3 linked regions of the Martelella mediterranea DSM 17316 genome follow. The protein of the gene in region 2 interacts with the protein of the main gene of each other region in a pairwise test. Links are inferred from orthologs where the notes say so. Each region holds a gene or a part of one and is shown on either strand. Other genes may lie near its edges.

Evidence for each region.
Region 1: the proteins of lpdA (region 2) and odhB interact in binary tests that used the Escherichia coli proteins (3 or more experiments, as listed by UniProt). The link is inferred for Martelella mediterranea DSM 17316 from one-to-one orthologs.
Region 3: the proteins of lpdA (region 2) and Mame_RS20150 interact in binary tests that used the Escherichia coli proteins (3 or more experiments, as listed by UniProt). The link is inferred for Martelella mediterranea DSM 17316 from one-to-one orthologs.

What each region holds. Positions count from the first base shown.
Region 1 is NZ_CP020330.1:2,252,399-2,257,815, reverse strand. The notes cover bases 1,340-4,288. They hold odhB (2-oxoglutarate dehydrogenase complex dihydrolipoyllysine-residue succinyltransferase), read right to left. Parts: upstream 3,455-4,288; coding sequence 2,225-3,454; downstream 1,340-2,224. Other genes in these bases: Mame_RS10535 (2-oxoglutarate dehydrogenase E1 component), read right to left, coding at 3,551-4,288; Mame_RS10545 (LysE family translocator), read right to left, coding at 1,586-2,200; Mame_RS10550 (DUF4241 domain-containing protein), read right to left, coding at 1,340-1,476. Also shown: lpdA (dihydrolipoyl dehydrogenase), read right to left, coding at 1-393; more of Mame_RS10550, read right to left, coding at 424-1,339; more of Mame_RS10535, read right to left, coding at 4,289-5,417. UniProt on the Escherichia coli protein: E2 component of the 2-oxoglutarate dehydrogenase (OGDH) complex which catalyzes the second step in the conversion of 2-oxoglutarate to succinyl-CoA and CO(2).
Region 2 is NZ_CP020331.1:329,837-335,155, reverse strand. The notes cover bases 2,469-5,319. They hold lpdA (dihydrolipoyl dehydrogenase), read right to left. Parts: upstream 4,843-5,319; coding sequence 3,094-4,842; downstream 2,469-3,093. Other genes in these bases: Mame_RS23295 (dihydrolipoyllysine-residue acetyltransferase), read right to left, coding at 4,854-5,319; Mame_RS23305 (VOC family protein), read right to left, coding at 2,469-2,863. Outside these bases: Mame_RS23315 (FAD-dependent monooxygenase), read right to left, coding at 1-967; Mame_RS23310 (fumarylacetoacetate hydrolase family protein), read right to left, coding at 999-1,841; more of Mame_RS23305, read right to left, coding at 1,883-2,468. UniProt on the Escherichia coli protein: Lipoamide dehydrogenase is a component of the glycine cleavage system as well as of the alpha-ketoacid dehydrogenase complexes.
Region 3 is NZ_CP020330.1:4,303,904-4,309,447, reverse strand. Bases 460-3,535 are described here. They hold Mame_RS20150 (ATP-dependent helicase), read right to left. Parts: upstream 3,178-3,535; coding sequence 742-3,177; downstream 460-741. Other genes in these bases: Mame_RS20145 (efflux RND transporter periplasmic adaptor subunit), read left to right, coding at 3,397-3,535. In the rest of the region: proC (pyrroline-5-carboxylate reductase), read left to right, coding at 1-51; Mame_RS20155 (tRNA-binding protein), read left to right, coding at 67-408; more of Mame_RS20145, read left to right, coding at 3,536-4,509; Mame_RS20140 (efflux RND transporter permease subunit), read left to right, coding at 4,506-5,544. UniProt on the Escherichia coli protein: A helicase with DNA-dependent ATPase activity. Unwinds DNA duplexes with 3'-5' polarity. Translocates on single-stranded DNA with 3'-5' polarity. Initiates unwinding more efficiently from a nicked substrate than double-stranded DNA.

The sequences.
Region 1 (5,417 bases), on a different replicon or contig from region 2:
GGTCGAGCCGTCTTCCTTGGTCACCTGCACCTTGCCGGGCGCGAGGATCTTGCCCGTGCCCTGAATGCCGTCGATCTTGTTCTTCTTGAACAGGAAGGCGACGCCTTCGACATTCGACTTCACCACCGCGTCCTTGTGGCCCATCAGCTTGTCGTGGTCGAGTTCGACGCCGGAAAGCTTGATACCGAGGCTTTCCATGCCATGGGCGGCGTGTGCGTAATATTCCGAGGCATGCAGCAACGCCTTGGAGGGGATGCAGCCGATGTTCAGGCAGGTGCCGCCATAGGTGGCGCGCTTCTCGACGACGGCGACCTTCATGCCGAGCTGCGATGCCTTGACCGCGCAGACATAGCCGCCGGGACCGGAACCGATTACGATGAGATCATATGCCATTCTTCTATCCTCTGCTTGGGCAGAAACCGCCTATTGTCCGGCGTTCCCGCTTTCGAGTTGTCTCAACAGCGCCATCAACTCCTCGGAGCGTGGCGGTATCGTTCCGGTTTTGCGGGCGCCTTCGTTCAGGTCTTCCGCATAACCGTAATAACTTTCGATCCACTCCGAATCGACCGCACCGGGCTTGGCGCGCGCGCCAGCGTCCATCATGATCTTCAGCGCCTCTGCGTTGTTCAGCCTGATCGCCTCCGCCATGAATGACCCACCCGTAAGGATGACCGGATCCTCGGGTTTGATCCGTTTGTCGTCGACATAGGCGGCAAAGCCATTCATATCGCCCATCTTCATGGCGTCATATGCGGCGACATTATCCGCTTTTTGCTGCTCGGTCATCGCATCCAGCGCCCTGCGGCTGGCAAGTTCGCCGGGCTCCAGCCCCTCGCCGTTCTCGATCACATAGAAATCGATAAAGGCAAGCACCGGGCTGTCGTCTGCGGCAAGCCCCCATATCACCGGGTAAAACCCGTCGCCCCAGCCTGACTGGCTGATCGCCGCCGCACCGAAATCGCCCTCTATGGGATGGTGGAGCACATGCTCATCATTGCTGTCGCCCGGCAGCGCCTCGGCGAGCACATCGTCGTAATAGGAGATATAGTCGTCACCGTGCCTTTCGCGTTCCTCGGCGTCGCGCTTCTTCTCGGCGGCGGCAAAGCCGCTATTGGCAAATGCGGCAAGTCCGGTGTCGACCGGAATGCCATAGAAATAGCCCTCTTCGAGGTCTTCCACGTTTTGTCCCGGTCGCGTTGCCAGTTCGAAGCGCTCGACCGGCTCATCCGAGAAACGGATCACCAGAAGCGCGGGTCGGGCATATTCTTCGTCGCCCCGGATGAACGTCACCGGGTAGACGCCTTCGGGAACCTTCCGTTCGAATGATTCCATTTCCGGCATCACCAGCGGGTCCATCGCGACGAGCCGGCCATCCGGTAGTTCAAGCTCGCCGATCGGGACTTCTACCAGATAGTTCGCCTTCATGGCCGCGCTGTCCATGGAGAAGACTTCGAGATTGCTGGAGACGGCAGCCATATCGAAGGGCTCCTTTTTCTGACAGCCAGCAATCGTCAACGCGACAGCCAGTGCAGAGACAATCGAAGCGGACGAAGACATGACTGACGGAAAACTCCTTGGCATGTTGTCAGCGGCTGGAGAGCGCCAGCTTCAGTCCGAAACCGGCAAAGGCCAGCGCCACGCTCCGCCGCATCCATGCCATTGCCCGCTCGCTCGAAAGCACCCGGTCACGCATCAGACCGGAAAACTGACCGTAGACGACAAAGACCGCAAAGGTCATCGCCATGAACACGGCCGACATCGCCAGCATCTCAAGGACCGGCGAAGCGGCAGCCGGCGAAACGAATTGCGGCAGGAAGGCGAGGAAGAAGATCGAGAGCTTCGGGTTCAGGATATTGATGAGAAAGCCGTTGCGGGCGATCTGGAAAAGGTTGCGCCGCTCGACGCCCTCGCCGCTGACACGCATTGCGCCGCGATCCTTCAGCGTCTGCCAGGCCAGATAGAGCAGATAGGCAACACCGGCGAACTTGACCGTCTGGAAAAGCAGCGCGCTGGTATGAAACAGCGCGGCGAGGCCGAAGACGGAGGCCAGGATTGCCGGAATGATGCCGAGCGTGCAGCCCAAGGCGGCCGCCACGCTTGCCATCCTGCCCTGCGCCAGCCCTGTCGCGAGCGTGTAGACCACGCCCGTGCCGGGAGCCAGAACAACAATCAGCGCCGTAATCAGGAATTCGATGCTCATGTCCCGGCCCCCAGGTTTTGTTGATCAGAGATCGAGAACGAGGCGTTCGGGATCTTCCAGCGTTTCCTTGACGCGCACCAGGAAGGTCACCGCTTCCTGACCATCGACCATGCGGTGGTCGTAGGACAGCGCCAGATACATCATCGGGCGGATGACGACCTGGCCGCCAATCGCCATCGGCCGCTCCTGGATCTTGTGCATGCCGAGAATGCCGGACTGCGGCGCGTTCAGGATCGGCGAGGACATCAGCGAGCCGTAGACGCCGCCATTGGTGATCGTGAAGGTGCCGCCCTGCATGTCAGCCATGGAAAGCTGGCCGCTACGGGCCGCCTTGGCGAGACGCGCGATCTCGGCCTCGATCTCGGCAATCGACATCTGGTCGGCATCGCGCACGACCGGGACCACGAGGCCCTTGTCGGTGCCGACGGCCATGCCGATGTGGCAGAAGTTCTTGTAGATGATGTCCGTGCCATCGATCTCGGCGTTCACCGCCGGGATTTCCTTCAGCGCGTGGCAGACGGCCTTGGTGAAGAAGCCCATGAAGCCGAGCTTGACGTCGTGCTTCTTCAGGAACAGGTCCTTGTACTTGTTGCGCATCTCCATCACCGCCGTCATGTCCACCTCGTTGAAGGTGGTCAGCATCGCGGCCGTGTTCTGGGCGTCCTTGAGACGCTTGGCGATGGTCTGGCGCAGGCGGGTCATCTTGACGCGCTCTTCGCGGTCGGCATCCTCGACCTTTGAGGGGCCGCGCGCCGGCGCCTTCGTGTCCGACGGAGCGGGCGAGGACGTGCCCTTGGCGGCTGCGGCAATCACGTCGCCCTTCAGGATCTGGCCGCGCTTGCCGGTGCCTTCGACCTGATCTTCCGAGATGTTCTTCTCGGCCATCATCTTGGCGGCGGCGGGAGCGGCCGGCATATCACCGGATTTGCCATCGGCCTTTTCTTCAGCCTTGGCCTCTTCCTTCGGCGCCTCTTCCTTGGGCTTTTCTTCCTTCTTCTCGCTGGCGGCGGCGGCGTCGCCCTCGCCGATCTGGCCGAGCAGGGCATTCAGCTCAACCGTCTCGCCTTCGGCGGCGACGATTTCCGACAGCACGCCGGCGGCGGGTGCGGGAACCTCGATGGTCACCTTGTCGGTTTCAAGCTCGACAATCGGCTCGTCGGCGGCAATCGCGTCGCCGACCTTCTTGTACCAGGTGCCGACCGTCGCCTCGGTAACGGATTCGCCCAGAGTGGGAACGCGGATTTCAGTGGCCATTTCAAAAGTCCCGATCTTGATAATGTCTGTTTCAAAACGCCTTGAGGCGGTTTGCGCATGCCGGGCTCCTCGACCGGCATGCTGGGAAAGTTCAAATCACTCGCCGAGCGCGTCTTCCAGGAAGGCCTCGAGTTGCGCCAGATGGCGCGACATCAGGCCTGTGGCCGTGGAAGCAGCCGCCGGACGACCGGCATAGCGCACCCTGGTGTGCTTGGCGTCGATATGGGTCAGCACCCATTCCAGATAAGGCTCGATGAACGACCATGCGCCCATATTCTTCGGCTCTTCCTGGCACCATACCATCTCCGCGTTCTTGAAGCGCGACAGCATGTTGATCAGCGCCTTGGCGGGGAAGGGATAGAGCTGCTCGACGCGCAGAAGGTAGATGTCGTCGATGCCGCGCTTCTCGCGTTCCTCGAACAGGTCGTAATAGACCTTGCCCGAGCACAGAACCACGCGCCGGATCTTGGCATCCTTGACCAGCTTGATCGGCGTGTCGTGCTCGACCGCGTCATCCCACAACAGGCGGTGGAACGCGGTCTCGCCCGCCATTTCCGACAGCGTCGAGGTTGCGCGCTTGTGGCGCAGCAGCGACTTCGGCGTCATCAGAATCAGCGGCTTGCGGAAGTCGCGCTTCAGCTGGCGGCGCAGAATGTGGAAATAGTTCGCTGGCGTGGTGCAGTTGGCAACCTGCATGTTGTCCTCGGCGCACATCTGCAGCCAGCGCTCCAGGCGGGCGGACGAGTGCTCCGGCCCCTGCCCCTCATAGCCGTGCGGCAGAAGGCAGACGAGACCGGACATGCGCAGCCATTTACGCTCGCCCGACGAGATGAACTGGTCGAAGATCACCTGCGCGCCATTGGCGAAATCGCCGAACTGGGCTTCCCACAGCGTCAGCGCGTTCGGGCGGGCCAGCGAATAGCCGTATTCGAAGCCGAGCACGGCTTCCTCCGAAAGCATCGAGTTCACGACTTCGTAGCGGCCCTGCGCCTGGTGAATATGCTGGAGCGGGATATAGCGCTCCTCGGTTTCCTGATCGTAGAGCACCGAATGGCGCTGCGAGAAGGTGCCGCGCTCGACATCCTGACCCGACAGACGGACCTTGAAGCCCTCATGGCAGAGCGCGCCGAAGGCCAGCGCCTCACCCATGGCCCAGTCGATCCCCTCGCCGGTCTCGATCATCTTGGCGCGGTTGTCGAGGAAGCGCTGCACGGTGCGGTGCACGTTGAAGCCTTCCGGAACCTCGGTCAGCTTCTTGCCGATTTCCTTCAGCGTCTTCATCGGAACCGAGGTCTTGCCGCGGCGCAGCTCATCGGCATTGTCGGCGGCGCGCAGGCCCGACCACTCGCCGTCCAGCCAGTCGGCCTTGTTCGGCTTGTAGGAGGAGCCGGCCTCGAATTCCTGTTCGAGGAAATCCTTCCAGTCGGAAAGCATCTGCTCGAACTCGTCCTTGGTGATCAGGCCTTCCTTGATCAGCCGCTCGGCATAGAGCTGGGTCACGGTCTGGTGACCACGGATCGCCTTGTACATCTTCGGCTGGGTGAAGGACGGCTCGTCGCCCTCGTTATGGCCGAAGCGGCGATAGCAGAACATGTCGATGACGACCGGCTTGTGGAACTTCATCCGGAACTCGGTCGCGATCTTGGCGGCATAGACCACGGCTTCCGGATCGTCGCCATTGACGTGGAAGATCGGCGCCTCGATCATCTTCGCCACATCCGACGGATAGGGCGAGGAGCGCGAGAAGGCCGGGTTGGTGGTGAAGCCGATCTGGTTGTTGACGATGAAATGCACCGTGCCGGCCACGCGATGGCCGCGCAGGCCCGAAAGCCCCAGAACCTCGGCCACCACGCCCTGGCCGGCAAAGGCGGCATCGCCGTGCAGCAAGAGCGGCATGACCTTGGCGCGCTCGGAAAGCGGAACGATCTCGCCCTCGCGCTGGGTGGCGAGGATATCCTGCTTG
Region 2 (5,319 bases):
GCACATCGGCAACACCGGTGTTTACTCCCTGCCCGCCCGTGGGCGGCAACGGATGCGCGGCATCGCCGGCAAAGAAGACACGCCCCTTCGACATGGAATCGACAATGCGCGCCTGCATGCGCCATGGCATGATGTTCTTGATTTCGATGTCGATATCATCCGTCCCGATCACCGCATGCAGTATCTCCAGACAGCGCTCCTCGGTGAAATCGTGCCGCGTCTCGGTTTCCGCATAGCCGAAATTGTAGGTCCAGCGATTGCGCCCATCCAGCGATATCAGCACGCCCGACGTCCTGGCGTTATAGATCCACATGAGCAGATAAGGCCGGTCCTTCACATATTCCCAAAGATCGGCATGGAAATAGATGCCGATCTGCTGCCCCATCGACTCGCCGCTGATACCGAGGCCGACCGCATCGCGCGCTTCGCTGCGCGTGCCGTCCGCGGCAATCACGTATTTAGCCTGCGTGGTGCCGGAGGCGCCGTCGGAGTTCTCCCAGCTGAGCGTGACGCCATCATCATGCTGTTCGATGCCGGTGATATTGCAGCCGAAATTCAGCGACACGCTTTCAAAGCCTTCCGCATGGTTGCGGATCACCGGCTCCAGCCTGTCCTGCGGGCATGACCGCTTCAGCACAGGGCTTTGAGTGCGCTCGATGCGCGCCCATTCGGGATCGCTGCGCGTCTTGATCGCGCCGATCTCATCGCCGAGAAGGCTGGTGACAAACCCGATGCCGGCGTGCCGTTCAAGGGGAAGCGCCTCCGCGTCCACGCCCTCGGCTATGCCCATCATCCGGAAAATCTCCATGGTCCGGGTATTCACCACGTGACCCTTCGGATGAAAGGCAGTCGTCTGGTTCCGCTCGAACAGAACACAATTGATGCCGAGTCTGCCCAGCAGGCTTGCTGCGGTCAGCCCGACGGGGCCGCCGCCAATGACGGCAACATCCGCGTGCGTCGGTATCATCTTTGTCCTCCAGCCTTCTTGTCTTGTTTTCTTATTCGTCGGCAATGGTGTTTCGCAGCGTTCCAATGCCCGAAATCTCGACTTCGATCCGGTCGCCGGCTTTCATGAACACCTTCGGATCCCGGAAGAAACCGACGCCGCTCGGCGTGCCTGTCGCGATGATGTCGCCCGGCAGGAGTTCCGTGATCGTGGAGACATAGGCGATCAGATCCGGCACCTTGAACGCCAGATCGCCAATGGACGTTTCCTGCATCACCTCGCCATTCAGCCGCGTGACAAGGGTCTGGCTGTCAACGTCGCCCAATTCGTCAGGCGTGACGATCCACGGTCCCATGGAGCCCGACCGGTCGAAATTCTTGCCGCCCCAGAACTGGGTCGTATGCCGTTGATAGTCGCGGATCGAACCATCATTGAAGCCGGTATATCCGGCCACGTGATCGAAGGCCTTGTCCTTTGCGATGGCGCGCCCGCGCTTGCCGATGACCACCGCGAACTCGCCCTCGTAGTCGAACTTGTCCGACGCCTTCGGCCGGATCATGGGCTGGTCGTGACCAACGACCGTCGACGGGTATCGGGTGAAGATCGAGGGATATTCCGGCCGGTCCCGGCCAGTCTCCTTGATATGGCCCAGATAGTTGAGCCCGATGCAGATGATCTTGTCCGGATTCTGGATCGTCGGGATGAAGCTGACGCTGTCTGCCGTGAGAGTTTCGCCATCGGCAGACCGCAATTCTCCAATCGCATCTGCCGCAATCACCGCCTTGAGGTGGGGGTATTTGGCGCGCAGGCCGGCGCCGGCATCCCTGATCGTATCCCCTTCAACCACTCCGTAAGATGCGGTGCCCTCGGGCAAAATGAATGATGCTACTCGCAACGTCGTCTCCTCTCCGGTTTTTATCTGTTCAAGTTACTGTTTTATTCTGCGTGCACGACGCTATCGAGCCAGGCGCAGTTCGGCTTCGGATCGGGCGCGCGGAACCCGTCGCGGGCATTCTTGTGCCGCATCTCGCGCATCCGAATTCTGACTTCATCGTCTTCGGGCAGATAGACGCGCTCATGCCCCCAGGTCGACGGACCTTCATGCGTCTCGAACGGCTTCCAGGTCTCGGGATCAACCACCTGCGCGCCCCAGCCGTATTCCACGAAGAACTTGGACGGCGTGTTGGTGTAGAAACTCATCATATGGTCATTGGAGTGCCGACCGAGCGTATAGGCAATGCCCTCGTCGCGCTGCTGGGCTATGTCATAGCCCTGGCCCACATCATCGAGCGAGAGCAGTTCGACCATGAAGTGGTGAATGCCCTTGCGGCCGGAGCCGACCATCGCGAAACTGTGATGGCGTCCATTGACGTGGAAGAAGTAGAGCGGATAGGGCTTCAGGCCGTAATCGGTCACGTTGAAACCCAGTATGTCCCTGTAGAAATGCAGGATTCCCTCAACGTTGGCGACATGCAGGACGGCATGCCCCATGCCGAGAGACCCGGTCTTGAAGCCGCTGATCGGTCGCCCGGACAGGAAGGGATCGCTTGCGATCTCGGGCCCGTAAAAGGCTTCCAACCGGTTGCCGTCGGGATCATGGAAGGAAATCAGACGGGCAACGTGGCGTTGATCGGATAGGGACGCGCCGTGCAAGGTGACGGGGAAGCCCGCATTCTCGAGCCTGGCCGCCAGAGCTTCCAGATCTTCGGGCGAGCCGACCTCCCAGCCCATGAAGGCAAGATCCTCCTCGCCTTCGCCGGTCACGATCAGGCGCTGCTTGCGGTCATCCATCCGGAACATGCGCATGGGACCGCCCTGATCCACTTTCTGCATGCCAAGCAGATCCGTGGCGAAGCCTTCCCAATCACCCAGCCTCTTGGAATTGATACCCATATATCCAAGGGAAATAATCGACATCTATCCACTCCTCCCGTTCGGCTTTCACTGTGATAACGCACACCCTCGGGCTACGTTTTTCAGCAAGAGCCGGAACCTGTTTCCGTGTCGCTTTCACCACCATAAGGACGCCATCCGATTGAAATCCAGCCGGAATTCGAATTTGTCCAGCTAGTGGACAACGCTGCCGGCCGGGCCGGATTCAAAAGGAATGCGCCGATGCGAGACATGCTCGAACAGCAGCCTCATCTTCAAAGGTCGGTGATCGTTCCTTCGAAGATTTCAGCGGCAAGCCCGATGGTCTCGGACAAGGTCGGATGGGGATGAATGGTGAGCGACAGGTCCTCGGCATCGGCGCCCATCTCGATGGCGAGCGCCACTTCGGCAAGCAGTTCGCCCGCGTTCGGACCGCAAATGCCGGCGCCGAGAACGCGTCCGCTATCGGGATCGAACAGCAGCTTGGAAACGCCGTCCGAACCGGCCATGGCAAGCGCCCGCCCGGAAGCCGCCCAGGGAAAGGACGCCTTTCTATAGGCGATGCCTTTTGACCTGGCCTCGTTTTCCGTCAGGCCCACCCAGCCGACCTCCGGCTCGGTATAGGCGACGGAGGGAATGGCCCGTGCATCAAAGGCGGATTTCTGGCCGGCAGCGACTTCCGCGGCGACCTTGCCTTCATGCGCGGCCTTGTGCGCCAGCATTGGCTGCCCGACGACATCGCCAATGGCGAATATGTTCTCCCGGCTGGTCCGCATCTGCCGGTCGACCCTGATGAAACCGCCCTCATCGACACTGATCCCCGCTTTTTCGGCGCCGATCAGCCGGCCATTCGGCCTGCGGCCCACCGCCGAGAGGATCTTGTCGAACAGTTCCTCGCCGGTTCCCTCCGACCCTTCAAACGTGACCCTCATTCCCGCCTTCTCGGATTGCACCTTTGTCACCTTGGTCTTCAGGAGCACGTTCTCGTAGCGCTGCTCGATACGTTTCATCAAAGGGGCGACGATATCCCTGTCAGCCCCCGGGATGATCTGGTCCATAAGCTCGACAATGGTGATGCCCGCACCGAGCGCGTGATAGACCTGCGCCATTTCAAGGCCGATAATGCCGCCGCCCAGCACCAGCATGCGCTTGGGGATATCGGCAAGTTCGAGTGCGCCCGTGCTGTCGATGATCCTGTCATCGTCCGGCAGGAAAGGGAGCCGCACCGGCTCGGAGCCGCAGGCGATGATCGCCTGCTTGAAGGCGATGGTTTTCTCGTCGCCCGCATGCGACACGCGCACGAGATTGCCGCCTTCGAACGCGGCAGACCCGCGCACGATCTTGACCTTGCGTCTCTTGGCAAGCCCGGTCAGTCCGCCCGTCAGCTTTCCGACCACATCACTCTTCCATGCGCGCAATCGATCGATATCGATTTCGGGTTTCGGGAAGGCAATGCCGTGGCCCGACATCGCCGCCGCCTCGTCAATCACCTTGGCCGCATGCAACAGCGCCTTGGACGGTATGCAACCGACATTCAGGCAGACGCCCCCCAGATTGGGGTCGCGTTCGACAAGGGTCACATTCAGGCCGAGGTCAGCCGCGCGGAAGGCGGCCGTATAGCCGCCCGGCCCCGCCCCGATAACGACAAGGTCGGCCTCAGCGTCCGCATCCGGCAAACCTGGCGCGGCGTGGACCGAAGGCGTTGTCAGCGGCGCGCGCGACGATTGCGCGACGGCCGGCTGCGCGCCCGACTCCCTTGCAGCCTCGCTTCTCCCGGCCGTAGAACCGGTTCCGGCTTCGACCTCCAGGATGACGCTGCCCTCACTGACGCGATCGCCGACAGCGATGTGTATGGCCGTGACCCTGCCCGCGACGGGCGAGGGAATATCGAGCGTCGCCTTGTCGCTTTCCAGCATCACGACCGTGTCGTCGACCCCGATGATGTCACCCACTGCGACGCTCACCTCGACGACCGGCACATTGGCGAAGTCCCCTATAGCGGGGACCTTGATGTTCGTTTTCATCAACAGATCTCCTAAAGGGTAATACGCCGGAAATCCGACAGCATGTCTTTCAGCGTCACCAGGAAGCGCGCGGCGGCCACGCCGTCGACGGCACGGTGATCCCAGCTCATGGAAAGCGGCTGTATCAGGCGCGGCTCGAAGTCCTCTCCGTTCCACACCGGCTGCATCCTGGCCCGCGTCATACCCAGAATGGCGACCTCGGGCGCATTGATGATCGGCGTGAAATTCGTACCGCCGATGCCGCCCAAAGACGATATCGTGAAGGTTGCGCCCTGCATGTCCTGAGGCTTGAGCTTGCCGGCTCTCGCCTGAGCGGCGAGCTCGACCATTTCCGCGGCGATCTCGATGATCCCCTTCTGGTCCGCGGCCTTGACCACAGGCACGACCAGCCCCTCCGGCGTATCCGTGGCCACCCCGATATTGAAATATTTCTTCAGGACGAGTGCATCGCCATCGAGCGAAGAATTGAACTTGGGG
Region 3 (5,544 bases), on a different replicon or contig from region 2:
GACCGCGCGCTGGAAGCCGCCCGCGAGCGTTCGCAGGAGCTTGCCGGCTGATCGGAGGGCGGAGAATTGAGCGACGAGATTAGTTTTGATGATTTCCTGAAGGTCGACATCCGCGTCGGCACCATTGTCGAGGCCGAAGACTTTCCCGAGGCGCGCAAGCCCGCCTACAGGCTCAAGATCGATTTCGGCCCGGAGATTGGCGTCAAGAAATCCTCCGCCCAGATCACAGTGCATTATACGCCGGAAACGCTGGTGGGCCGCCAGATCATGGCCGTCGTCAATTTCCCGCCGCGCCAGATCGGCCCGGTGCGCTCTGAAGTGCTGACTTTAGGCTTTGCCGATGACGCCGGCGCGGTTGTGCTTGCAGGTGTCGACAAACCCGTCGCGAACGGTTCCCGGCTGCACTGAGCGTACGCCGGAGAAGATAACAGCACTATTTGTTGACAAGTCTCTCTGTTTTACGGGCGTCATCTTTAGGCTTGACCCGAGGATCCAAGCACCTCACCCTGCGACAGGCGTCTGCGGCGTCATGAAGTCATTGAAATATAACATCAAAAATCCGCCAACGCTTCTCGCGTCTGATGTGATTAGATCCTCGGGTCAAGCCCGAGGATGACGCAGGTGGGTGGCTGAGCGACCATCAAGGAACCAAAATCCCAAGGAAACGTGGATGCCAGTGGTTAAGCCGGAGAGCAGCATGACGGAGGACCCTTCGGCAGTCCGATTACCGTCTTCCGGCGTTCAGACCGGCTTCACAAAGCCATCAAGCACGCGCTTGCGGCCCGCCTTGTCGAAATCGATGGTCAGCTTGTTGCCTTCGATCGAGGTGATGTTGCCATTGCCGAACTTCATGTGGAAGACGCGGTCGCCGATGGCGTAGGCGGAAGCCTCCTCGCCGGTGGAGCGCGCCACCAGTTCGCCCTCGATGGTGCGTCCGCGCGGGCCGCTTTCGCCGTAGCCGATCCGCTCCACCGCGTGGCCGGAGCGCGTGCCCCAATTGTCGCGGGTGGCGTCGGAGCGGTTGCCCTGCGCACGCTTCCAGCCCGGCGTGGCATAGGTGTTGGAAAACGGCTCGGCCCGGTCGAAGCGCGACTGGCCGTAGCCGCCATAGGACACCTCGGTCTCGCCGACCTCGACATGGTCTTCCGGCAGTTCATCAAGAAAGCGCGACGGCATGGTCGATTGCCAGAGCCCGTGGATTCGGCGGTTGGAGACGAACCAGATATGGCAGTGGCGCTTGGCGCGGGTGATGCCGACATAGGCAAGCCGGCGCTCTTCCTCCAGCCCCGCGCGGCCGCTCTCGTCGAGCGCGCGCTGGTGCGGAAACAGGCCTTCCTCCCAACCGGGCAGGAACACGGTCTTGAACTCCAGCCCCTTGGCCGAATGCAGTGTCATGATCGAGACGGCATCGAGGTCTTCGTTGTTTTCGGTGTCCATCACCAGCGAGACATGTTCGAGAAAGCCGCGCATGCTCTCGAAACCTTCCATGGAGCGGATCAACTCCTTCAGGTTTTCGAGCCGGCCCGGCGCTTCCGCCGACCGGTCGTTCTGCCACATCTCGGTATAGCCGCTCTCGTCGAGGATCTGCTCGGCAAGCTCGGTATGCGGCGTGGTTTCCAACAGGTCCTGCCAGCGGTCGAACTGGGTGACGACGTCGAACAGCGCCTTGCGTGGCTTCGGCTTCAGCTCATCAGTGTCGATCAGCTCGCGGGCGGCCGCCAGCATCGGAATGTTGCGCTCGCGGGCATAGTCGTGGACCTTGCGCACGCTGGCATCGCCAAGGCCGCGCTTCGGCGTGTTGATGATCCGCTCCAGCGCCAGATCGTCGGCCGGCTGGCAGGTGAGGCGGAAAAACGCCATGGCGTCGCGAATTTCGAGGCGCTCGTAAAAGCGCGGGCCGCCGATGACGCGGTAGTTGAGCCCGAGCGTGACGAAGCGATCCTCGAATTCGCGCATCTGGAACGAGGCGCGCACCAGGATCGCCATGTCGTTCAGCGCCTCGCCCTGCTTCTGGTACTGCTCGATCTCCTCGCCGATCGCGCGGGCTTCCTCCTCGGAATCCCAGGCGGCGTGAACCTGCACCTTGCTGTCGTCGGGATCGGTGCGTTCGGTGAACAGCGTTTTGCCGAGACGGCCCTCATTATGGGCGATCAGATTGCCGGCGGCCCCCAGAATATGCGCGGTCGAGCGGTAATTGCGCTCCAGCCGGATCACCTTGGCGCCCCGGAAATCCTTCTCGAAGCGGAGAATATTGTCGACCTCCGCGCCGCGCCAGCCATAGATCGACTGGTCGTCATCGCCCACGCAGCAGATGTTGATCGGACCTTCGTCGCCGGCGGGCCGCTGGGCCAGGAGCCGCAGCCACATATATTGCGCGGTGTTGGTGTCCTGATACTCGTCCACCAGAATGTAGCGGAAGCGCTTGTGGTATTCCTTCAGGATATCCGGATGCTGACGGAACAGTTCGATCGGGTGCAGCAGAAGATCGCCGAAATCGCAGGCGTTGAGCGTCTTCAGCCGGTCCTGATAGGCCTGATAGAGTTCGCGGCCGCGGCCATTGGCAAAGGCACGGGCGTCGCCCTCGGCAATCGTCTTCGGCGTCAGGCCCTTGTTCTTCCAGTTGTCGATCATGCCGGCGAACTGCCGCGCCGGCCAGCGCTTGTCGTCGAGACCCTCGGCCTGGATCAACTGCTTGAGCAGCCTGAGCACGTCGTCGGTATCGAGAATGGTGAAGTCGGAGCGCAGACCGGCAAGCTCGGCATGGCGGCGCAGAAGCTTGACGCCGATCGAGTGAAACGTGCCGAGCCAGGGCATGCCCTCGACCGCGCCGCCCACCAGCGCGCCGATCCGTTCCTTCATCTCGCGCGCGGCCTTGTTGGTGAAAGTCACGGCAAGAATCTGGCTGGGATAGGCCCTTCCGGAAGCAAGAATATGGGCGATGCGGGTGGTCAGAACCCGGGTCTTGCCGGTGCCCGCACCCGCAAGCACCAGAAGCGGCCCCTCGGTGGTTTCCACGGCGTCGCGCTGCTCGGGGTTGAGGCCGGAGAGATAATCGGGCGCATCCGGCGCGCGGCGCGCGGCCATCGCTCGTGCGGCAAGGCCGGAGCGGGCGGGCGCTGCGGGCTGCGGCGCATCGTCTTCGTCGAAAAACGGAATATTGTCGTCACCTTGATTCATGAGGCCAATCTAATGGCTTGCATGCCAAAGGTGAAGGCGGCGCGGGAAATGAGAACAAAAAAAGCACATCCCAGCCAATGCCGGCCACCGTTTATGTACCGCCAGGCGGAGGTAACATTACAATTTGGTGAGGTTTGATCTGGCGACTTGCGGAGGCGGGAACGATAACGATACTTCGGTGACAGGAATCCCGCCCCAGTTGCCAGTCCGAGGTCATGAATGCGTCTTTATCAACAGCTTGCCGTCAGTCTCGGCGTTCTGGCAGTCGGGGCCGCGGCCTGGCTCTGGTTTGCTCCCGATGGCCGCGAGCTCATGGCCTCGATGGGCATTGCCGGTAATAACGACACGGCCAGGCCCCCGGCAGGCGGCCGCGGCGGCGGTTTCGGCGGCGCGGTTCAGGTCGTCACCGCGCCGGTCGCGATCGGCACGGTCAACGACCAGTTGACGGCGATCGGCAGCGGGGCTGCGATCCAGTCGGTGACGCTGCTGCCCGAGCAGGCCGGCACGATCACGGAGATCAGCATATCCTCCGGCGACAAGGTGGAGAAGGGCGACGTCATCGTCCGGCTCGACGACCGCGAGCAGGTTCTGGCGCGCAACCTGGCGGAGGTCGCGCTTGAAAGCGCCGCCCGGCAGGCGGAGATCAATCGCAAGATCAGTTCCTCGATTTCCAATCTCGAAGTCTACAACGCCGAGATCGCCGAGAAATCCGCTCAACTCGATCTCGAGACGGCGGAACTCAATCTCGCCCGCCGGCAGATCGTCGCGCCGATTTCGGGCGTCGCCGGGATCGTCGGCGTCAATGTCGGCGACTATGTCACCACCTCGTCGGAGATCGTCACAATCGATGATCGCTCTGCGATCCTCGTCGATTTCGACGTTCCGGAGCGCTTCGCAACCGCCGTCACCCCGGGAACGCCGGTGGAGGCAAGCCTGGTCGCAGCGCCCCAGAAGCGCTTTGACGGCGTGGTCGAGGCGGTCGACAACCGGATTGACCCGGCAAGCCGCACGTTCACCGTGCGCGCGCGTATCGACAACGAAAGCGACGCGCTGAGAGCTGGCATGTCCTTCGACGTGACCATGCGGTTTCCCGGCGATGAATATCCGGGCGTCGATCCGCTGGCGATCCAGTGGGATTCGGAAGGCGCCTTCGTGTGGCGTATGGCCGACGGCGCGTCCGAGAAGGTCCGGGTCCGCGTGATCCAGCGCGACCCGGATGTGGTGCTGGTCGATGCCGCGCTGGAGGCGGGCGACCCCGTGATCATCGAGGGCATCCAGCGCCTGCGCGAGGGCGGCGCGGTGCGTCAGGCGAATGCGGGGGCTTCGTCATGAGCGAGGATACCCCGACCGGCGACAAGCGCGACGAGATCGAGGAAATCGCTGTCGATCACGCAACCGAGCATGGCTTCACCGCGCTCTTCGTGCGCCGGCCGATCATGGCGCTGGTGTTCAACGCGCTGATCGTGGTCGCCGGCCTTGCCGCCTATTTCGGCGTCGAGGTGCGCGAACTGCCGGATGTCGACCAGCCGGTGATCACCGTGCGCACCACCTTTTCCGGCGCTTCGCCCGAAACCGTCGACCGCGAGGTCACCGATGTCATCGAAGGCGCGGTGGCGCGCGTCTCCGGCCTGCAGTCGATGTCGTCGCAATCGCAGACCGGCTCCAGCCGGGTGACGCTGGAGTTCAGCAAGGATACCGATATCAATGTCGCCTCGATGGACGTCCGCGACGCCGTCGGCCGGGTCGAGGGGCAACTGCCGGACGACGCCGACGAGCCGCGCATCGTCAAGGCGGATTCCGATGCGCAGCCGATCCTGCGGCTGGCGGTCACCTCCTCCACGCTCGATATCGACGACCTGACCAAATATGTATCGGACAATATCGAGGACAGGCTTGCCGCCGTTTCCGGCGTCGCCGATGTCGCGGTCTATGGCGACCGGGACAAGATCTTCCGCATCGATATCAATCAGGCGGCGCTTGCCAGCCGCGGCCTGACGGTCGCCGATCTCGCCAATGCGCTTTCCGACATGTCGTGGGACGTGCCGGCGGGGTCGCTCACCAGCACCACCCAGGCGCTCGGCGTGCGCGCCACCGCCGACCTTACCACACCGGAAGAATTCGCCGATCTGAAGGTCGCCGACAATGTCCGCCTCGGCGATGTGGCGACTGTCGTCTTCGGCCCGGATACGGCTGCGACGGCGCTGCGCTATAATGGCCAGCCGGGCATCGGTCTCGGCATCGTGCGTCAGGCCAAGTCCAATACGCTGGAGATATCGGAGGGCGTGCACAGGGTCATCGAGGAGCTCCGGCCAAACCTGCCGGAAGGCACCACGATACGGGTTTCGAGCGACGATGCGGTGTTCATTT